DNA from 4 places in the Rhizobium sp. 25PS6 genome. Region 1 is predicted to be linked to each of the others. Evidence: predicted binding sites of a transcription regulator. Region 1 holds the regulator's gene; each other region holds the start of a gene.
What was found. Region 1 encodes LexA, which represses DNA repair genes until DNA is damaged. Its sites were predicted from a motif close to TGTTCNNNNTGTGTTCNG; they were not measured.
Positions count from the first base shown of each region.

Region 2: the regulator LexA is predicted to act here: its motif matches at 2,766-2,783, upstream of uvrA (excinuclease ABC subunit UvrA).
Region 3: the regulator LexA is predicted to act here: its motif matches at 2,872-2,889, upstream of dinB (DNA polymerase IV).
Region 4: the regulator LexA is predicted to act here: its motif matches at 2,140-2,157, upstream of RWK44_RS03735 (helicase-related protein).

Region 1 covers NZ_JAWDIV010000003.1:198,411-203,899, forward strand. Annotated here, with positions in the region: gene RWK44_RS05660 (ComEC/Rec2 family competence protein) at 237-2,669, shown strand; gene lexA (transcriptional repressor LexA) at 2,650-3,369, opposite strand; gene RWK44_RS05670 (VOC family protein) at 3,568-4,464, shown strand; gene kdsA (3-deoxy-8-phosphooctulonate synthase) at 4,461-5,306, shown strand.
Region 2 covers NZ_JAWDIV010000003.1:346,789-352,277, forward strand. Annotated here, with positions in the region: gene uvrA (excinuclease ABC subunit UvrA) at 1-2,643, opposite strand, end outside; gene RWK44_RS06380 (single-stranded DNA-binding protein) at 2,927-3,436, shown strand; gene RWK44_RS06385 (DUF2569 family protein) at 3,664-4,230, shown strand; gene RWK44_RS06390 (MarC family protein) at 4,380-5,027, opposite strand; gene gyrA (DNA gyrase subunit A) at 5,264-5,489, shown strand, end outside.
Region 3 covers NZ_JAWDIV010000032.1:21,031-26,519, forward strand. Annotated here, with positions in the region: gene RWK44_RS32625 (acyl-[ACP]--phospholipid O-acyltransferase) at 1-2,132, shown strand, start outside; gene RWK44_RS32630 (hypothetical protein) at 2,449-2,757, opposite strand; gene dinB (DNA polymerase IV) at 2,936-4,024, shown strand; gene RWK44_RS32640 (hypothetical protein) at 4,156-4,458, shown strand; gene RWK44_RS32645 (sialidase family protein) at 4,475-5,489, shown strand, end outside.
Region 4 covers NZ_JAWDIV010000002.1:227,420-232,908, reverse strand. Annotated here, with positions in the region: gene RWK44_RS03750 (beta-ketoacyl-ACP reductase) at 1-581, shown strand, start outside; gene RWK44_RS03745 (YMGG-like glycine zipper-containing protein) at 1,071-1,331, opposite strand; gene RWK44_RS03740 (DUF3309 family protein) at 1,359-1,514, opposite strand; gene RWK44_RS03735 (helicase-related protein) at 2,320-5,489, shown strand, end outside.

The DNA of each region.
Region 1 (5,489 bases):
CCTCACCGATAGCTATATGATCGCGAAGCTAATGCCAAGTTACCGTGATGGCATTTTGTGCATTGCGGTATCACCTTTTAGGCACTGCAGCGATGAGCCGCACGCATATCGGAAGCCGATGATTCGACTGGTCTTTTGGCGCTCGCGATTTTCCCTCATATTTCAATCGATTATTCTTGCCGGATTTGATTTGAGGTTGCATTCTGGCCGCCTTCGCAGCCGGGCTTGGGCGGTTCATGCAGGAGTTGACGACAGTCGAATTGCGGCCGGAAGCAGGCGAAGGCCTTGCCGACTCCTCCAGTTTTTCACCACCTGTCGTGGTGACGCGACCGACACGGACGCAGTCGGCGACACCATTGCGCCACCGGCTGCCGGCCGCAACCTCGCAATTGCTGCGTGCCGGCATGCGCATGCTGGGCGAGGAGGCGGACCATGGCCGCCTGCTGCTGTTCTCGCCGGTCTTCCTCGGCGCCGGGTCAGCCGTTTGGTTTCTCGCGGCATCGGATTTTCCTCTCATTGCATCGCTGCTCTGCCTGTTGGCGCTGACCGTGGCGGTTCTCATTGCCAGCCGCAGCCGGGCCGCGGTGCGGGCAACGCTGCTGGCGCTTTCGCTCGTGGCCTGCGGCATGGTCACGGCGCAGTTCGAGAGCCGGCGGGCTTCCACCGTGATCCTCGATTCCGCCGTGACGACGACGGTGACCGGCCGCGTCGAGCGGCGCGAAGGCGACGGTCGCGGGCGGTGGCGCTACATTCTTGCCGTCACCGGCACCGAGGCGCCACAGGTGAAGCGGCCGCCGGAACGTATCACCGCGATCGCCCGCGGCGCGGACGCGGCCTTCGAGATCGGCGATATCATCACCGGCAGGGCGCGGCTGACGCCGCCGGCGGGCCCAGCGCTTCCCGAGCTCAACGACTTCTCCTTCAGTGCCTATTTCGACGGCATCGGCGCCAACGGTTTCTTCTACGGTGCACCGACGAAGGTCGATGCGCAGGCAGGTCCCCAGGCTGCAAGATCGACAGCGGAAGCGCTGCTCGAAGGTCTCTACCGGCTGCGCAGCGGCATCGGCGACCGCATAAGGTCGATCCTGCCCGGCGACACCGGTGCTTTTGCCGCTGCTCTGGTGACGGACGAGCGGCGCGCCATTTCGGATGCGACGACGGAGGCGCTGCGCCAGTCCGGTCTGGCTCATATCATCGCCATCTCCGGTCTCAACATGGCGCTGTCGGCCGGCATCTTCTTCGTCGGCTTCCGGATGCTGCTCAGCCTCTTCCCCGGCATCGCTGAGGCCTACCCGACGAAGAAGATCGCTGCCGCCGGCGCGCTCATCGCCGTCACCGCCTATTTCCTGATCTCCGGCTTTGCGGTCTCTGCCGAACGCGCCTTCATCATGATGGCCATCATGTTGATTGCGGTCTTCTTCGACCGGCCGTCGATCAGCCTGCGCAATGTCGCGCTCTCCGCTCTCGTCATCATTGCCATTTCGCCGTCCGAGGTCTTGGGACCGAGCTTCCAGATGTCCTTTGCCGCGACATTGGCGCTGGTCTCGGGCTATCAGCTGTGGAAGGACCGGCGCGTCCGAGAAAACGCCTTCCTGAAGCTGCCGATCATCAGGCCGTTCGTTACGGTTGCCGGTTTCTTCGGCGGCGTCTTCCTGACCTCGCTGATCGGCGGTTTTTCAACCGCGCTGTTTTCGATCGAGCATTTTCATCGCCTGACCGCCTACGGCCTGCCGGCAAACCTCGCGACAATGCCGATCATCTCCTTCATCATCATGCCGGCAGGTCTGCTGGCGATGCTGCTCATGCCTTTCGGTCTGGATGTTTGGGCTTGGAAGATCGTCGGATTCGGCCTCGATTTGGTGATCGCGGTTGCAAAGACGGTGTCCGGCTGGGGTGGCAATATCGACGTGGGCCGCTTGCCCGCCTGGTATTTCGCCGTCGCCGTGGCAGGCTTTCTGCTGCTGACGCTGCTCCGCACCCGGTTGCGCCATGTCGGCACATCGATTATCGCGGTCGCAACGCTCATCCTGCTGCTTCTGCCGGGTCCCCGTCCGCCGGATCTGGTGATTTCGGAGGATGGCAGTCTCGTCGCGGTCGTCGCGGCGGCGGCAATGGCTTCCAACCGTGAAAGACCGCCGGACTTCATCTTCGACCAGTGGCAGAGAGCGCTGGTCCTGCCGGGGCATAATCCGCCGAAGATGCTGGATGGTCCTGCTATCCCGCCTGAGGGAGAAGACCGCCGCGTCAGGCTTTCCCGCGATCAGCAGAACGAAGCAAGGACCGCGATGCGGACGGCCGCAGCGGCCGGTGACGCAAACCGCTTTTCCTGCGTCAAGAAGGCCTGGTGCACATCAAGGCTTGGCAATGGTCAGGTGGTAACCGTCATCGACAATGCCGCCTATCTCGGCCCGGCATGCGACGCGGCCGATATCGTCGTGACGTCCGTGCGCCTTCGCTTCAACAACTGCCGCTCAGGTGCAACGCTCTTCACCGGCGAGACGCTGCGCAGGACCGGATCCGTCGAGTTGCGCTTCACGGACGCCGGCCCGGAGGTGGCAACCGCCTTCGATTCATTGTCGCGGCCATGGATGCGCCATCGCGCCTATGACTGGCGCAGCAACAGTTTTACCGAATCCGGCCTGGCCAATGTCAGTGATAGCGGCGAATGAGACCGACGAGCTTGCCCTGAACCTTGACGCGGTCCGGCCCGAAAATCCGGGTCTCGTAAGCCGGGTTGGCAGCTTCCAGCGCGATCGAGGCGCCCTTGCGGCGGAAGCGCTTGAGTGTCGCTTCTTCGTCGTCGACCAGAGCAACGACGATGTCGCCGGGACTTGCGGTGCTGCCGTTGCGGATGATCACGGTGTCGCCATCGAAGATGCCGGCGTCGATCATCGAATCGCCCTTGACCTCCAGCGCATAATGTTCACCGGAACCGAGCATGTCGGCCGGAACGACGATGTCATGGGTGTTGTTCTGGATCGCCGAGATCGGCACACCGGCAGCGATTCGGCCCATGACCGGCACCGAGACCGAGTTGCCGTTGTCGGCGACGGGTTTTGCGGGAGCAGGAGTGGCGACCGGCTGCAGTTTGCCAAGGCTACCCTCGATGACGCTCGGCGAAAAGCCGCGCCGGGGCTGAATGCTGGGGCTGTAGGCCTCCGGAAGCTTGATGACCTCGATCGCGCGGGCGCGGTTCGGTAGGCGGCGAATGAAGCCTCGCTCCTCAAGCGCAGTAATCAAGCGATGAATCCCGGACTTGGAGGCGAGGTCCAGGGCATCCTTCATTTCGTCGAAAGATGGCGGAACGCCGGATTCCTTCATGCGCTCATGAATGAAAAGGAGAAGCTCCTGTTGTTTGCGCGTGAGCATCGACGTTGTGACCTCGTGATTGAAACAAATCCAGAACAGACACTATATGTTCCATATGTGTTCCGCAAGTAGCTAAATTTCCGTAAAACTTGGCGCCAACTCGTTGAGATTTTTATTTTCATTCGCCGGATTGGCACAGAAGTCTTGCATTGAGGGACGCGCCATCGCACATCTCTTGCCGTTTCCAGGAGGGATATCATGAACGCGCATTCCGCCAAACCGCACCCGCTGGATCATGTCGTGCTGCCGGTCGTCAACATCGATCTGGCGCGCGAGAGGCTCGGCAAGCTCGGCTTCACCGTTGCCGCCGATGCGTGCCATCCCTTCGGAACGGAGAATGCCTGCGTCTTTTTTGCCGACAAGACCTATCTGGAGCCGCTCGGGATTGCGAACGTCGAGGAGAGCAACGCATCTGCGCGCCAAGGTAATGTCTTCACTGCCCGCAACCAGGCCTTCCGTTTCCGCTGTGGCGAGGAGGGGCTCTCGGGGCTGGCTTTCGGCAGCAAGGATGCCGGCATCGATCATCAGGATTTCGTCGGCAGCGGATCGAGCGCTGGCGAGATGCTGCAGTTCACCCGGCCGATGACGATGCCGGACGGTTCCGAGACGATTGCCGGCTTTAAGCTGGCTTTCGCCGGCGACCTGCGCGCGCCTGATCTCCTGTTTTTCACCGTCGAGCGCGTCAATCCGCTACCGGCCGACCGCGCGGCGCTGGAGACGCATGCCAATGGCGTCACCGGCATAGTTGAGATCGCGCTTTGCACGCCAGAGCCGGCCGCCTTCGCTGCTTTCGTCAGCCTTGCCGTGGCGCAATCGGCAGTCGAGAAAACCGGTTTCGGCGTCGATATTGCGGCATCGAATGCGAAAATCAGCCTGATGACGCCGGAAGGGCTGGAGGCATATTTCGACGTCGCCGTCTCATCCGCAGATCGCGGCCTGCGCGGCCGGGCAATCCTCTTTGCTGTCGCCGATCTTGCCGTGACAGAAGCGCATTTGGCTGCTAACGGGGTGACATACACGCGCAAGAACAATCGCATTCTGGTGAAGCCCGCGCCCGGGCAGGGCACGCTCTTCGCCTTCGAGGAAACACGATGAGCACTGATACGAATTCCGAAGTCAGGATCGGCGAAGGCCAAGGCCAGGTCACCTTTTCCAATACCGGCCGTCTATCGCTGATTGCCGGTCCCTGCCAGATGGAGAGCCGCGACCACGCCTTCATGGTTGCCGGCACGCTGAAAGAGCTTTGCGGAAAGCTAGGCATCGGCCTCGTCTACAAGAGCTCCTTCGACAAGGCGAACCGCACCTCGCTCTCGGCCGAACGCGGTATCGGGATCGAAAAGGGCATGGAAGTCTTTGCCGACCTCAAGAAGGAATTCGGCTTTCCCGTCCTGACCGACGTTCATACTGCCGAGCAATGCGCGGAGGTGGCAAGGGTGGTCGATGTCCTTCAGATCCCGGCCTTCCTCTGCCGCCAGACCGACCTTCTCATCGCCGCCGCCAAGACCGGCCGCGTCGTCAATGTCAAGAAAGGCCAGTTCCTCGCCCCCTGGGATATGAAGAACGTTCTGAAGAAGCTCAATGCCAGCGGCAATCCGAACGTGCTGCTGTGCGAGCGCGGCGCCTCATTCGGTTACAATACGCTGGTCTCCGACATGCGTTCGCTACCGATCATGGCGGCGATGGGTGCACCCGTTATCTTCGATGCGACCCATTCCGTGGCGCAGCCGGGCGGGCAGGGCGAATCCTCCGGCGGTCAGCGGGAATTCGTGGAAACGCTGGCGCGCGCCGCAGTGGCTGCCGGTATTGCCGGTGTCTTCGTCGAAACCCATCAGGACCCCGATAACGCACCTTCCGACGGCCCGAACATGGTCTATCTCAAGGACATGCCGCGGCTGCTTGAAAAGCTGCTCGCCTTCGATGCGGTCGCCAAGGCTTGACGTTCAACAGCCTGACATGATCGTGCTATAGGCATGTCGCGCAAAAGTGTGCAGCGGTTTTGCGACAACGACATGCGGAAAGCCAAAGACCTAAAGCGTGGCAAGCGAATCTGAAAGATCGCGACGCGCTTTAGGCGAGATCCAAACGCGGTTCGAAGGCTGGAAACTGCAGCATTGTAATTT
Region 2 (5,489 bases), 150 kb from region 1:
CGTCGGTTCGTCGAGAATGTAGAGCGTGCGCCCCGTCGAGCGTTTTGACAGCTCCTTGGCAAGCTTGACGCGCTGTGCCTCGCCGCCCGAGAGCGTATTGGCCTGCTGGCCGACCTTGATATAGCCGAGACCGACATCCTTCAGCGCTTGCAGCTTGTCGCGCACCGCAGGCACCGCCGCGAAGAAATCGACACCTTCCTCCACCGTCATATCGAGCACGTCGGCGATCGACCTCTGTTTGAAGGTAACGTCGAGTGTCTCTCTGTTATAGCGCTTGCCGTGGCAGACGTCGCAGGTGACGTAGACATCAGGCAGGAAGTGCATCTCGATCTTGATGACGCCGTCGCCTTGGCAGGCCTCGCAGCGTCCGCCCTTGACGTTGAAGGAGAAACGGCCCGGCTGGTAGCCGCGGGCCTTTGCCTCCGGCAGGCCGGCGAACCAGTCGCGGATCGGCGTGAAGGCGCCGGTATAGGTCGCCGGGTTCGAGCGCGGCGTGCGGCCGATCGGCGATTGGTCGATGTCGATCACTTTGTCGATATGCTCGAAGCCGTCGATGCGGTCGTGATCGGCCGGGTTTTCACGCGCGCCCATGACGCGGCGTGCTGCCGATTTATAGAGCGTCTCGATCAGGAAGGTCGATTTGCCGCCGCCGGAAACGCCGGTCACCGCCGTGAACACGCCGAGCGGGATTGACGCCGTGACGTTCTTCAGATTGTTGCCGCGCGCGCCGACCACTTTGATCTCGCGGCCCTTCTTTGGCTTGCGACGTTCGTCGGGAACGGGAACGCCGAGTTCGCCGGAGAGATATTTGCCGGTCAGCGACTTCGGATTGGCCATGATATCCTGCGGCGTTCCGTGGGCGATCACCTGGCCGCCGTGAATACCGGCCGCCGGGCCGATATCGACCACGTCGTCAGCCGACAGGATCGCATCCTCGTCATGTTCGACGACGATGACAGTGTTGCCGATGTCGCGCAGATGCTTCAGCGTGTCGAGCAGCCGGGCATTGTCGCGCTGATGCAGGCCGATAGAGGGCTCATCCAGCACGTAGAGCACGCCCGTCAGCCCCGAACCGATCTGCGAGGCGAGCCGGATGCGCTGGCTCTCGCCGCCCGACAGCGTGCCGGAATTGCGCGACAGGCTGAGATATTCCAGGCCAACATCGTTGAGGAAACGCAGCCGGTCGCGGATTTCCTTGAGGATGCGCACGGCAATCTCGTTCTGCTTGGCATTGAAGCTTGCCGGCAGCGTCTCGAACCAGTCGCGGGCGACACGGATCGACATTCCGGTCACTTCGCCGATCTGCAGCGTGTTGATCTTCACCGCCAAGGCCTCGGGCTTCAGGCGGAAGCCGTTGCAGGAAGGGCAGGGGGCCGCCGACATGAAGCGCTCGATATCCTCGCGCGCCCAGGCGGAATCGGTCTCCTTCCAGCGGCGCTCGAGATTGGTGATGATGCCTTCGAAATTCTTCTGCGTCGTATAGGAGCGGGCGCCGTCGGCATAGTGGAATTCGATCTTGTCGTTGGTGCCGTTGAGGATGACGTCCTTGGCCTCGTCGGAAAGATCGTTCCAGCGGGTGCCGAGCTTGAAGCCGTAATGTTTGCCGAGCGCTTCCAGCGTCTGATTGTAATAGGGCGAGGTCGACTTGGCCCAGGGCGCGATCGCCCCGTCGCGCAGCGTCCGTTCCGGCTCCGGCACGATCAGGTCCGGGTCGATCTTCTGCTGGGCGCCGAGGCCGTCGCAGGTCGGGCAGGCACCGAAGGGGTTGTTGAAAGAGAAGAGCCTGGGCTCGATCTCGGGAATCGTGAAGCCCGAGACCGGGCAGGCAAACTTCTCCGAAAACAGCACGCGTTCATGCGTCTCGTTCAGCGACTTGTTGGCCGAGCCGCCGGCCGACGTCTCTTCCGGCGGCAGCGGCTTATCGGCGAATTCGGCGACCGCCAGCCCGTCGGCAAGCTTCAGGCAGGTCTCCAGGCTGTCCGCCAGTCGCGCCGAGACATCGGAGCGCACGACAATGCGGTCGACCACCACGTCGATGTCGTGCTTGTATTTCTTGTCGAGCACCGGCGCCTCGGCAATCTCGTAGAACTGCCCGTCGACCTTGACGCGCTGGAAGCCCTTCTTCATCAGCTCCGCCAGTTCCTTCTTGTATTCGCCCTTGCGCCCGCGCACGAGCGGCGCAAGGATATAAAGACGGGTGCCGTCGCCGAAATCGAGGATGCGGTCGACCATCTGGCTGACGGTCTGGCTCTCGATCGGCAGGCCGGTCGCCGGCGAATAGGGAACGCCGACGCGGGCAAAGAGCAGGCGCATGTAGTCGTAGATCTCGGTGACGGTGCCGACCGTCGAGCGCGGATTGCGCGAGGTGGTCTTCTGCTCGATCGAGATCGCCGGCGACAGCCCGTCGATCTGGTCGACGTCGGGCTTCTGCATCATCTCGAGAAACTGGCGGGCATAGGCCGACAGGCTCTCGACATAGCGCCGCTGGCCCTCGGCATAGATCGTGTCGAAGGCGAGCGAGGATTTGCCTGAACCCGAAAGCCCGGTCATGACGATCAGCTTGTTACGCGGCAGATCGAGATCGATGCTCTTGAGATTATGCTCGCGCGCGCCGCGGATGGAGATCGTCTTCAGTTCGCTCATCGTCTCTGCTTTGGTTTTCTGGATAACAGCCCTTATTTAGTGATGCCGACGGGCGAGTCGAGGCTGAATATCCGCAAGGGCTCAAGGTTTTCGATTCTGTTGACAGGATCATACGGATAAACTAGAACAAATAAAGAACAAAATTCCTGATGAATGCATGCGGCTTTCTGATGGATAAAGATGTGGATTAAATGCCGCCCATGCGCATCGGCGGTCCGTGATGGTTTAAGGTGCGCCGATCGATTAAACGCCGCCGGGCAGGGCGGCAGGCAGGGTGAGAAGCATGGCTGGTAGTGTGAATAAGGTAATTCTGATTGGAAACGTCGGTGCAGATCCCGAAATCCGCCGCACTCAGGATGGCCGGCCGATCGCCAATATCCGTCTTGCAACCTCGGAGACCTGGCGCGACCGCAATTCCGGCGAGCGCCGCGAAAAGACCGAATGGCACACGGTCGTCGTCTTCAATGAAGGCCTCTGCAAGGTCGTCGAGCAATATGTGAAGAAGGGCGCCAAGCTCTATATCGAAGGCCAGCTGCAGACCCGCAAATGGCAGGACCAGCAGGGCCAGGATCGCTACAGCACGGAAGTGGTGCTGCAGGGTTTCGGTTCGACGCTGACGATGCTCGACGGCCGCGGTGAAGGCGGCGGCGCGAGCGGCGGCCGTGGCAGTGCCGGTGGCGGCAACGATTATGGCGACGATTACGGCGCCCCGCCTCCCGCTTCATCGCCGAGCCGGGGCGGTGGTGGTGGCGGCAACTTCTCGCGGGATCTCGACGACGACATCCCGTTCTAAGGATGAGAGAAGAGTTGCGCGGACCCCGGTGGGCAGCACGGGAAGAGCATGTTGGAATTGTTCGGCTTCTTTGCTCAGGCTCGGTCGGCGAGCGCCAAGTGGTCCTTAGAGACTTCATCGGTTCTGGATGATCCCCGAATAAAAAGCGGTGTGATCGGCCAGAACTAGTGTCGGGAATGAACGGAGCCACCTTATGCGGGTGGTGACCTCAGGCTTTCGGGGGACTGATGGGATCATTTTCTATTTGGCATTGGGTAATAGTTTTTCTGATTTTCGGAGTGCCAATTTGCCTTGCTGTTATATCAGCTAGGAGAACAACAGACCCGGTCAACGGCCCATCGGGTTTCGGTGGGTGGCTTCTGCTTTTGGCAATAGCAGAAGTCTTGGGACTACTTAGGGCGCTGGCTAATGTTGCGAACTCGATAGAAAATTACACTGAATATAATTCTATCGGAGGAAGCCAGTTGGTCATTGTTGGCGAGGCAGTCTTGAGCCTTGCCCTTGTGATGCTTCAAGCAGTAGTAGTCTGGTTTATGTTTAAGAAGGACAGACTATTTCCGAGGTTATTTTTCTATCAGTGGATAGCCATCGCAGTCGCCTTCGTACTCGATGTTGCACTCGTTTCCGCCGTGCTAGGGGTCGGTGTTAGTCAATTTCTGACAGCAGAGGTTGTTGGCCCGAACGTAGCTGCGTTCATCATCACCGGTCTGTGGGTGTGGTACGTGTCCAAATCCCTAAGGGTTCGGAACACGTTTATCCTCAAAGCCCGCACTCGGCGCGAGATACTTTCGTAGAAGGCGACGATTTGATCCGTTGTGCTCTTCCAGTCAGTTTACATCCGTGTTCTGCTTTCCGTTCCAACCGGTGAACTTGCGGCTGACAGTACTTCGGAGCGTGATGTCACAAAACGGCGTCAATGCTCTCTTTGATTTTTTTGCCCTTTTCAGTGCGGTGTCGCGCTGATCAGATTGAACGCCGACTTAGCCCCGTCGACGACGAATTGTGCGGCGAGCGCTGCGAGGATGACGCCAAGAAGCCGCGTCAGGATAGCCCGGCCGGTGACGCCGAGGAAACGGTCCAGCCTTTCGGCGATGAGCAGCATGAGGAAGGTCAGCAGCAGATTGGCGGCAATGACGCCGATCAGCTGGGCTTTCCCGATCGAGGTGGCGAGCGTGCCGGCAAGCAGGATCGTCGCCGAGATCGCACCCGGGCCGGCAATCAGCGGCAAGGCGAGGGGAAAGACGGCGATATTCTCGATATGATCCTTGGTGATCGCCGCCTCGGTCGCCTTCTCCTTGCGCTGCTGCCGCCTCTCGAACACCATCTCGAAGGCGATCCAGAACAGCAGCAGCCCGCCGGCGATGCGGAAAGCGCCGATCGAAATCCCGAGCACGCCGAGCACGCCGGCGCCGAACAGCGCGAAGACGGCAAGGATGATGAAGGCGATGACCGACCCACGCAGCGCCACCTGCGTGCGCTCGGTCCGGCTCATGCCTGTCGTCAGGCCCAGAAAGATCGGCGCAAGCCCCGGTGGATCGATGGTGACAAGCAGCGTCGTGAAGGCGTTGATCAATTGGTCGGCGCTTGCCATCGGCTCTCCGGAACCCCATATGGGTGCGTGGTTTTTATGATTGTGAAGCGGGGATTTCGATTTGGCAAATATCCCGCGGCGGGCCGCGGCGGATTTGTCCGGTCCGGCCGCGCAACTTGCATGTTTTACCCTCTTTAAGCCGCAAAAGCCTGTTCAAAACGCGCTGTGAAATTGGCGCGGCAACAGGCTTTCCGCTATAAATCTTCAAGTGATTCTAGAAGAGATCGTGATCTGTTTTGACTGAGCAAACACCCCCCGGCGGCGGGAAGCTCCCGCCAGGCATCGAGCCCATCTCCATCATGGAGGAAATGCAGCGGTCGTATCTCGATTACGCCATGAGCGTCATCGTCAGCCGCGCGCTGCCCGACGTGCGCGACGGTCTGAAGCCCGTGCACCGGCGCATCCTCTACGGCATGTCCGAACTCGGCATCGACTGGAACAAGAAATACGTCAAATGCGCCC
Region 3 (5,489 bases), on a different contig from region 1:
TCCGCGATTTCATCTCGATCCTCTTCCGCGCCTTCATGCGCCTCGAGGTCGAGGGTCTCGAAAATATCAAGAAGGCCGGCCGCGCGCCGATCATTGCGCTCAACCATGTCAGCCTGCTCGATGGCGCCTTGGCGCTTGCCATCACCGAGGAAGAGCCGACCTTTGCCGTCGATTACAAGATCGCCCAGGCCTGGTGGGTGCGTCCCTTCCTGAAAATGTGCAAATTCCTGCCGCTCGACCCGACAAAGCCGATGGCGACGCGTTCGCTGATCAAGGTGGTGCAGGACGGCAACCCGATTGGCATCTTCCCCGAGGGCCGGCTGACGGTGACCGGCACGCTGATGAAGGTCTATGATGGCGCCGCCATGGTCGCCGACAAAACAGGCTCGATGGTCGTGCCGGTGAAGATCGACGGGCTGGAGAAGAGCTATCTCTCCTATCTCGACAACGGCAAGATCCGCCGCCGGCTGTTCCCCAAGGTCAAGGTCACCATTCTCGAGCCGGTGAAGCTGGACGTGCCGCCGGAGCTGAAAGGCCGCAAACGCCGCACGGCGGCCGGTGCTGCCCTTTATCAGGTGATGTCGAACCTGCTGTTCCAGACCGCCGATACCTCGTCGACCGTGCTCGACCGCGTCATTCAGGCCGGCCATGAATTCGGCATGAAGAAACTTGCCGTCGAAGATCCGGTCACCGGAAGGCTGACCTATGGCAAGCTGCTCACCGGCGCTGCCGTGCTCGGCGCAAAATTCCGCGCCCGCTTCCCGGAAACCAACCTCGGCGTCATGCTGCCGAATGCCAATGGCGCCGCCGCCACCCTTCTCGGCGTGATGAGCGCGGGCAAGGTGCCGGCGATGCTGAACTTCACGGCGGGTGCGGCCAATATTCTCTCGGCCTGCAAGGCGGCTGAGGTCAAGCATGTGCTGACCTCGCGCGCCTTCGTCACCCAGGCGAAACTCGGGCCCGTGATCGTCGAGATGGAAAAGCAGGTGACGATCGTCTGGCTCGATGATCTCCGGGCCGAAATCTCCCTCAAGGACAAGATTTTCGGGTTTCTCAGGAAGGCGCGGCCGTTGGTGAAACGGCAGCCGGATGATCCGGCGGTCATCCTCTTCACCTCGGGCTCCGAGGGCACGCCGAAGGGCGTGGTGCTGACCCACCGCAACATCCTGTCGAATGCCGCCCAGGCGGCTGCCCGCATCGATTTCCACAGCGGCGACAAGGTGTTCAACATCCTGCCGGTGTTCCATTCCTTCGGGCTGACGGCCGGCACGGTGCTGCCGCTGATTTCGGGCGTGCCGGTCTATTTCTATCCGTCGCCGCTGCATTACCGCATCGTGCCGGAGCTGATCTATGCCTCCAACGCCACGATCATCTTCGGCACCGATACCTTCCTCAACGGCTATTCCAGGACGGCGCATCCTTATGACTTCCGCTCGATCCGCTACATCTTCTCCGGCGCCGAACCGGTGAAGGCCGCAACCCGCCAGACCTATATGGAAAAGTTCGGCCTGCGCATCCTGGAAGGTTATGGCGTCACCGAGACAGCACCCGTCATCTCCATCAACACGCCGATGTACAACAAGTCGGGCACGGTCGGCAAAATCCTGCCGGGCATGGAATGGAAGCTCGAACCGGTGCCGGGCATCGATGAGGGCGGAAGGCTGCATGTGCGCGGCGCTAATGTCATGGCCGGTTACCTGCGCGCCGAAAAGCCCGGCGTGCTCGAGCCGCTTCTCGACGGCTGGCACGACACCGGCGACATCGTCACCATCGACGAGGACGGCTTCGTCAAGATCCGCGGCCGCGCCAAGCGCTTCGCCAAGATCGCCGGCGAAATGATCTCGCTCGCCGCCGTCGAGACGCTGGCCGCCGAACTCTGGCCGGGCGCGCTGTCGGTCGTCTCCTCGCTGCCCGATGCCAAGAAGGGCGAGCGGCTGGTGCTGCTGACCGACGCCCCCACCGCCACCCGCGCCGAATTCCTCGCCTTCGCCAAATCCAGGGGCGCCATGGACATGATGGTGCCGGCCGAGGTCAATATCGGCAAGGTGCCGGTGCTCGGCTCCGGCAAGGTGGATTTCGTCGCGGCGCGCAGGCTGGCGGAAAGTGCGGCGCTGGCGGGGGAGGCGGCGTAGAGCGTGGCTTGGCAGGCGTCAGGCGCAAACCGGAGAATTGTTGCAGGCGCGTTGCAAGACCCCTCCCCAACCCCTCCCCACAAGGGGGAGGGGCTTAACATGCGGCTCTCGTCGTGCGCCCTATTGAACGTTGACTGTGCGGCTGGTCTATTTGTTTGTGAGGCGGGTGCCACAGCTTAGCCCCTCCCCCTTGTGGGGAGGGGTTGGGGAGGGGCCTTGAGACAGACGGGCGCCGGTGATAGTTCCAAGAGGAAACCGACATGGCCGAAATCGATATCTTCGACGGGCACAATGACGCGGAGATTATCGGCCGTGCTCAGCGGCTCGATACACGCACTGCGCCGGCCGCTCGGAGGCTGCGCTGGACGGCGGCGACCTGGCTGGATGCGATATCCACCGAGACCTCGATCTCGCCTTCGAGCGGCGCATCGCGACGGGCGCCATCGTCATGAGAGGCATCCCCGCCCGATGGCGCCGAACCCGCACTGTTGCGGTCGCTTGCCGACTGGATAAAGATGTCGGGCCTCGAAACCCGATGCTGCTGAACCAGATGTTCGACCGCGAGATCAGCGGCTTCGCGTGTTTCGAATGTGGCTCGAATGGTGGTCGTGCTGTCGTCCGCCATTGATTGCCTCCTGAATTTGATTTCCACAGGATGAGAACGCCTTGGGCGGCTGGTAGTTCGACGGCAGGTCCGGGCCCCCATTGGAATTGTTGATATCGCCTCCCAAGACTGCTATGTTCTGTTTTTGTTTCGGCGCGCAATTTCAGAGGCCGATCCCGTCGCGATCGCTGAAACCGCCATGAACGAGATAAGCTCACCCCCCGTCCGGAAGATCGTCCATGTCGACATGGATGCTTTTTATGCGTCGGTCGAGCAGCGCGACAATTCGGACTTGCGCGGCAAACCGATTGCCGTCGGCGGGTCGGCTGCCCGTGGTGTGGTGGCGGCGGCGAGTTATGAGGCCCGTAAATTCGGTGTTTACTCGGCAATGCCGTCTGTGACTGCCAAGCGCAAATGTCCTGACCTGATCTTCGTGCCGCCGCGCTTTGCCGTCTACAAGGCGGTGTCGCAGCAGATCCGTGAGATCTTTGCCGAATACACGCCGCTGATCGAGCCGCTGTCGCTCGACGAGGCCTATCTCGATGTGACGCAAAATCTGAAAGGCATGACGGTCGCCACCGAACTCGCGCTGGAGATCCGCGCCAAGATCAAGCAAGTCACCGGCCTCAACGCGTCGGCCGGGATTTCCTACAACAAGTTCCTTGCCAAGATGGCGAGCGACCTCAACAAGCCGAACGGCCAGGCTGTCATCACGCCGAAGAACGGGCCGGCCTTCGTCGAGCAGCTTCCCGTCCGGAAATTCCATGGTGTCGGACCGGCGACCACCGAGAAGATGCACCAACTCGGGATCGAAACAGGCGCCGATCTCAAGGAGAAGACACTCGAGTTCCTCATCGAGCATTTCGGCAAGTCGGGACCCTATTTTTACGGCATCGCCCGCGGCATCGACGAGCGCCAGGTCAAGCCCGACCGGGTGCGCAAATCCGTCGGCGCCGAAGATACCTTCTCACAGGACCTCCACGCCTTCGAGCCTGCTCGCGAAGGGCTCCAGCCGCTGATCGAAAAGGTGTGGGCTTACTGCGAGGCCAACGGGATCGCCGCCAAGACGGTGACGCTCAAGGTGAAATATGCCGACTTCAGCCAGATCACGCGCAGCAAGACGCTTCCGGCACCCCTGCCAGCAATCGCGGACCTCGAGGAGATGGTCAACCTGCTGCTCGCGCCGATCTTTCCGCCGCGAAAGGGCATACGGCTGCTCGGCGTCACCCTCTCCTCGCTGGAAGAACGAGTACCGGCCGCGGCGCCGCAGCTGCGGCTGGCTTTTTAGACCGCCGGCATCAGCTGCCACAGGCGACGACCGTCCGTCGCCGCATTGGTTTTCATCCACCCGTCCGCGATTTCGAGCTGGGCCGGAACCTCGTCAGATCTCCGAAGTTTGCGGAACGAGGAGAATTCGACATGCATCTGATACAGTTGTTTATTCCGGCAGCGCCGCACGCGGCGATCGACATCGAAGACATTATCGCGATGATTCAGCGCGAGATGACCGAGCGCCATGGCGGGGCGACTTCATACCTCAATTCCCCGGCGAAGGGGTTTTGGTCGAGTGGCGAGGGCACTGAAGAAGATACGGTCATCGTCATCGAAGTGATGGTGAACAGTCTCGATCGGGGCTGGTGGCGCCAATACCGGCGCAAACTCGAACAGCTGCTCGGGCAGGAAGAATTGCTTGTGCGGGCACTTCCAGTCGAAACGCTCTGATCGTCTGGAAGCCTCCATGGACACGCAGTTCCGCAATGTCGAAATCTATCGCAGACGCGGCGAGTTCGCAGGCTGGCCGGCAAATTATGGTCTCTGGTCGTGGGGTGACGAAATGGTCGTCGTCTTCGCGCGCGGCAAACTCGGAGCGAAGGGGGAGTTGCACGAATTGGACCGCGATTTCCCCTTCGTACCCTGGCAGGCACGCAGCCTGGACGGCGGACTGACCTGGATGGACGAGCCGTTCTGCGGCCGCGTGCCGGGTGGGCTCTCGCTTTCGGCCGACGAGCACTTGAACGCCGACCTCAAGGTCCGTCCCCGTCTGTCGGTCCGTGAAGACCTCTGCTCGATTGACGATCCCATAGACTTCCTCGACCCCGAGACGATCGTCATGTGCGCCAGAACCGATGTAGAGGGCGATGCTGTCAGCTGGTTCTATGTCAGCCGGGATCGGTGCCTGACATGGCAGGGTCCATTTCGTTTCGCCGGTTTGCATCTTCCGCTCTCGGCGCGCACCGATATCGTTCCTCTCGGCAGGGACGATGCGCTCTTCATGCTCAGCACGTCCAAAGAGGACGGCGCGGAAGGAAGAGTGTTCTGCGCGCGCACCGTGGATGGCGGGCGCAGCTTCGTCTTTCAAGGCTTTGTCGGTCCGGAACCCGAGGGCTATTCGATCATGCCGGCATCGACGGCACTATCCGGTGGCGCCATCCTGACGCTGACGCGCTGCATGGGCCGAGGCTTTGGCAAGGGTTGGATAGAGGCCTTCACCTCCCGTGACCAAGGGAGGACCTGGACGCCGGAAGGCTGCATCGTCGACGACACGGGCAGCAATGGCAACCCGCCGGCGCTCGGGCGGATCGAAGGCATGCTGATGCTTGTCTACGGCCACCGTGATCAGCCATTTGGTATCAGGATGCGCATGAGTTTCGATGACGGCCGGACATGGGGCGCCGAGAAGATCATCCGCAGCGACGGCGGCACGGCTGATCTCGGCTATCCGAGACTCGTAAACCGCAGCGATGGATCCCTGC
Region 4 (5,489 bases), on a different contig from region 1:
TTCCGGTGTTCAAATGGGATGTTTCGGATTACCTCGCCTGCGGCGAAGGAATTGCCAGGGTCGAAAGCGAGATCGGCCCGGTCGAAATCCTCGTCAACAATGCCGGCATCACCCGCGACGCGATGTTCCACAAGATGACGCAGCAGCAGTGGCACGAGGTGATCAATACCAACCTCACCGGCCTGTTCAACATGACGCATCAGGTCTGGACCGGCATGCGTGACCGCAGCTTCGGCCGTATCGTCAATATCTCGTCGATCAACGGGCAGAAGGGCCAGATGGGCCAGGTGAACTATTCGGCGGCCAAGGCGGGCGATCTCGGCTTCACCAAGGCGCTGGCCCAGGAAGGGGCGAACAAGAACATCACCGTCAACGCCATTTGCCCCGGTTACATCGGAACTGAAATGGTGCTTGCCGTGCCGGAGAAGGTGCTGAACGAACGCATCATTCCGCAGATCCCGGTCGGCCGTCTCGGCGAACCGGAAGAGATCGCGCGCTGCGTCACCTTCCTCGTCTCCGACGATGCCGGCTTCATCACCGGTTCGACGCTGACGGCCAATGGTGGACAGTTTTTCGCCTAGGCATTTCTGTCTTCGAGTCGACAGTAGAGATTAGATTCAAAACGATAGCGCGTCCGGCAGGACGCGCTATCGCTGTTTTTGAACGTCTCTCGTGATGCCGGTTTGTGGCCGGTGTAGTGGTGCGTTTTCGGGAAGATCAAGAGCGGCGGTCTGTGTTCGGACGTCGCTGTGGCCGAGCTCTGGCCGGCACTTTGCGCAGCGAGCGATTTTCGCCGCTAAGGGCTGATATCGCGGTCGTCAGGAAAGCCGATGTAATCAGAGCAGCGACGAGAGAATTAAGCAAAATCTGGGTCATTGGAGGCGTTCCTTTCAGCTGCGCCGGGCGGCTTTGCCTGTCCGTTGCGCTCGTGAAGGAAATATGTGTCTGGCAGTTGGGCGGCGGTAGATTTGACTTTCGCAACCGATTGTCAACGTCACGTTGACGGATGCAGCAGGCCAAAAGAAAAACGGGCGCCAAGGCGCCCGTCGGGAGTCCGATATGCTTGCCGATCAGTAGCGGCAACGGGCCTCATAGCGGCGGCCGTAGCGGTCGCGATAGACGCAGTAGCCGCGGCGTTCGACCGACTGGCCGATCAGAGCGCCGGTCAGACCGCCGGCAACGGCGCCGACGGCGGCACCACCCCAGCTGTTGGTGACGGCACCGCCGATAACCGCACCGGTGCCGGCGCCGATCGCCGTACCTTGCTCGGTCGCTGTGCAGGATGCCAAGGCGCCGACGAGGGCACCGATAAGAACAATCTTCTTCATCATGTCGTAACTCCCCAGGTTAGTTGGGCTTTAGATGCGGCCCATTAGTACAAGGATAATGATAATCACGAGAACTAGCCCCAAACCGCCGGAAGGTCCATAGCCCCAGCCACGGCTATAACCCCAATTCGGCAAGGCTCCGATCAAGAGCAGAATGAGGATAATAAGAAGTATCGTGCCAAGCATGGTGTGTTTCCTTCATTTCATCCGCAATTTGGATGGACGAGAAACACACATTGGCGATTTTTGTTCCCGGTTAAGCGCCGGAAATGTGACGGCGCCTGATCACGCTCTAAGTTCCGTTATTTCCGGAAATTGCTGCTATGGTTAAAAAGACATATAAATACAATATGTTGCGGTGAACAAAGCGGGAAGGTCGCGATGTCGCCGATTCGTCGGCGATTCGTTCCGTATTTGATCGGAACCCGATATTGCCGCCTTGACTTAACGCCGTCTGAATCCGGCTCCTGAAAGATTAATGCCGATGCGACGAGGCGGCGCGAAAGGATCTCCGCCGATATGCATCTAGTGCCCAGACCTGAGACCGCTACCAGATGTGGCCGTGAACAAAAGGCGAAAACGATGGTGTGAACGATTCGTCTCCGATTCGTTCAGGCTTTGGTCGAGAGGTTAATTTCGGGCGGATTTTTGCCTGTTCAAAATCGGCGCGGGAATCGTCACCCACGACAGCGAAAATGCGAACAAGAGAGAGTCTCACGATTCAGCATCTAGTGGGAAAAAGTGATTCAAAATCAATACTTAGCCGTGAACAAAAGCTGAATCAGCGGGAGTCAGCGATTCGTCGCTGATTCGTTCTCACGCTGTTCCGAATCGTGAATTCGAGTGTTCCGCGAGACTCGCAAAGGTCGCAATCCGTGTGGCATTTTGAAATCTGCCCTTGCGTTTGCGGCGGCAGCTGTCCATGTGTTGTCCAGCTTCCATCGAGGAGCCGAGATTTTCCTGGGGCCACCCGCCTCATTTGCATGGACCCATGACTCTGACTTCGCAGCGGATGATTCTGAGTGGGCGCGGTGTGACCGCGGTGCTCGGGCCGACCAATACCGGCAAGACCCATTATGCCATCGAGCGCATGGTCGCGCACGGGACGGGCGTGATCGGCCTGCCGCTGCGGCTGCTGGCGCGCGAGGTCTATACGCGGGTGGTCGAGAAGGTTGGCGCGCAGAATGTGGCGCTGGTCACCGGCGAGGAAAAGATTTCGCCGCCCAATGCCCGTTTTTCCGTCTGCACCGTCGAGGCGATGCCGCGCGAGACCAGAGCCGCCTTCGTCGCGATCGACGAGGTGCAGCTCGCCGGCGATCTCGAGCGCGGCCATATCTTCACCGACCGTATCCTGCATCTTCGCGGCCGCGAGGAAACGCTGCTGCTCGGCGCGGCGACGATGCGGCCGATCCTGCAGCAGCTCCTGCCCGGCATCACTATCGTCGAGCGGCCGCGGCTTTCGCATCTTTTCTATGCCGGGCAGAAGAAGATCACACGGCTGCCGCAGCGTTCTGCCATCGTCGCCTTCTCCGCCGACGAGGTCTATGCCATCGCCGAGCTCATCCGCCGGCAGCGCGGTGGCGCGGCGGTCGTGCTCGGCGCGCTTAGCCCGCGCACCCGCAATGCGCAGGTGGCGCTTTATCAGGCAGGTGACGTCGAATATCTGGTGGCGACCGATGCGATCGGCATGGGCCTCAACCTCGATGTCGATCACGTCGCCTTTGCCCAGGACCGGAAATTCGACGGTTACCAGTTTCGCAATCTCAATCCGGGCGAACTCGGCCAGGTCGCCGGGCGCGCCGGGCGGCATGTGCGGGACGGGACCTTCGGCGTCACCGGGCAAGTCTCGCCCTTCGACGACGAGCTGGTGCAGCGCATCGAAGGACACGAGTTCGACAACGTCAAGGTTTTGCAGTGGCGGACGACGGAGATGGACTTCTCCTCAATCGCGTCGCTGCGCGCCAGCCTCGAGGCGGGTCCGCGCGTGCCGGGGCTGACGCGGGCACTGCCTGCGGTCGACCAGCAGGCGCTGGAACAGCTTTCGCGTTATCCCGAGGTCATCGATCTCGCCGACAGGCCGGCGCGCGTCGAAAAACTCTGGGAGGCTTGCGCGCTTCCCGACTATCGGCGTATCACGCCAGCACAACATGCCGATCTTATCTCGACCCTCTTTTCCGATCTCGTCCGCTATGGCACGGTGAACGAGCAGTTTCTTGCGGAGCAGGTTCATCGCTCCGATCGAACAGATGGCGAAATTGACACGCTTTCGGCGCGAATCGCGCAGATAAGAACCTGGACCTACGTTTCGAATCGGCCCGGTTGGCTTGCCGATCCGACACACTGGCAGGAAAAGACGCGGGAAATCGAAGATCGATTGTCCGACGCGTTACATGAAAGGTTGACGAAACGCTTTGTTGATCGCAGGACATCTGTGCTCATGAAGCGCCTGAGAGAGAATGCGATGCTGGAAGCTGAAATCAGTGTGAATGGCGATGTCTTCGTTGAAGGACATCATGTAGGGCAGTTGAGCGGATTCCGTTTCACGCCGGTGGCGGGAACGGACGGACCGGATGCCAAGGCGGTTCAGGCTGCGTCGCAGAAGGCGCTCGGGCTCGAGTTCGAAGCCCGCGCGGCCCGGATGCACGCCGCCGGCAACAGCGATCTGGTGATCGGTTCGGATGGGTTGATCCGTTGGCTGGGCGACCCGGTGGCGCGGCTTTCGGGCAGCGATCACATCATGCGTCCGCGCGTGATCCTGCTGGCCGATGAACAACTGACGGGCAATGCCCGCGATCACGTTGCCGCCCGCATCGAGCGCTTCGTCAATCATCATATCAGCACGGTGCTGAAGCCGCTCGATGATCTGTCGCGCGCCGAGGACCTGCAGGGTCTCGCCAAGGGGCTTGCCTTCCAGCTCGTCGAGAATCTCGGAGTGCTGTTCCGCCGCGACGTAACCGAGGAGGTGAAGTCTCTGGACCAGGAGGCCCGCGCCTCCATGCGCCGCTACGGCGTGCGTTTCGGCGCCTATCATATCTTCGTCCCGGCACTTCTGAAGCCGGCGCCGGCCGAACTCATCACGCTGCTCTGGGCGCTGAAGAACGACGGTCTCGACAAGCCGGGCTACGGCGATCTCATTCCCGTGCTTGCCGCCGGTCGCACCTCCGTCGTCACCGATCCGAGCTTCGAGCGGATGTTCTACAAGCTCGCCGGCTTCCGTTTCCTCGGCAAGCGTGCCGTGCGTATCGACATCCTCGAACGGCTTGCCGATATCATCCGTCCGCTGCTGCAATGGAAGCCCGGTCAGAACAACCGTCCGGAGGGCGCCTATGATGGCCGCCGCTTCACGACGACGACGGCGATGCTGTCGATCCTCGGTGCGACGCTCGAGGACATGGAAGAAATCCTCAAGGGTCTCGGCTATCGCGCCGATGCCGTGAAGGCGGAAGAGGCATCGGTCTATCTTGCGGCGCAGGATGCGGCCTCAGTGCCTGCCGCCAGCGCGCAAACGCCTGCGGAAGAGACTGCCGAGAAGGCCGATCACGACGATGCCGATGGCGCCGCGGAAGAGACTGCTGCCGAGCCATCCACAACCGAGGCGGCTTCGGCGGTCGCCGACGCGCAGGTGACGGGAGCGGTCGAAAGCCCCGCTCCGGAAGCGATCGAGGCATCCGCTCCGGCGGAAGCCTCAGCTGCCGGGGAAATCTCCGCTCCTGCGGAAACGGTATCGGCTTCCGAGGAAGCAGGACCTGCTCCTGGGGAAGCCGGCGAGCCGACGGAACCGAAGCCGGTTCTTCTGTGGCGTCTTGGCGGTCGCAACGACAATCAGCGCCAGGGGCGCGGCGGGCATGGCGAACGCCGTGGCGCCCAGGGCCAGGAGCGCGGTCAGAACCAGGAGCGCGGCGACCGCAATCGCCGGCCGGGCGGCGGTGAAGGCGGCGAGGGCAATCGCGGCGGCGACGGCCGCGACAACAATCGCCAGAACCGCGGCAAGGAAGGCGGCGGTCGCGATGGTGGCCGACCGCAGCAGGCAAGAGGCGACCGCAACAACCAACCACGGGGCGACCAGCCGCGTGGCGACCGGCAGGACCGTGGCGATCGCAAGGATCGCGGCGAGCGTAACGATCGCAACGACCGCAACAACAATCGTGGCGGCTCGCAGCC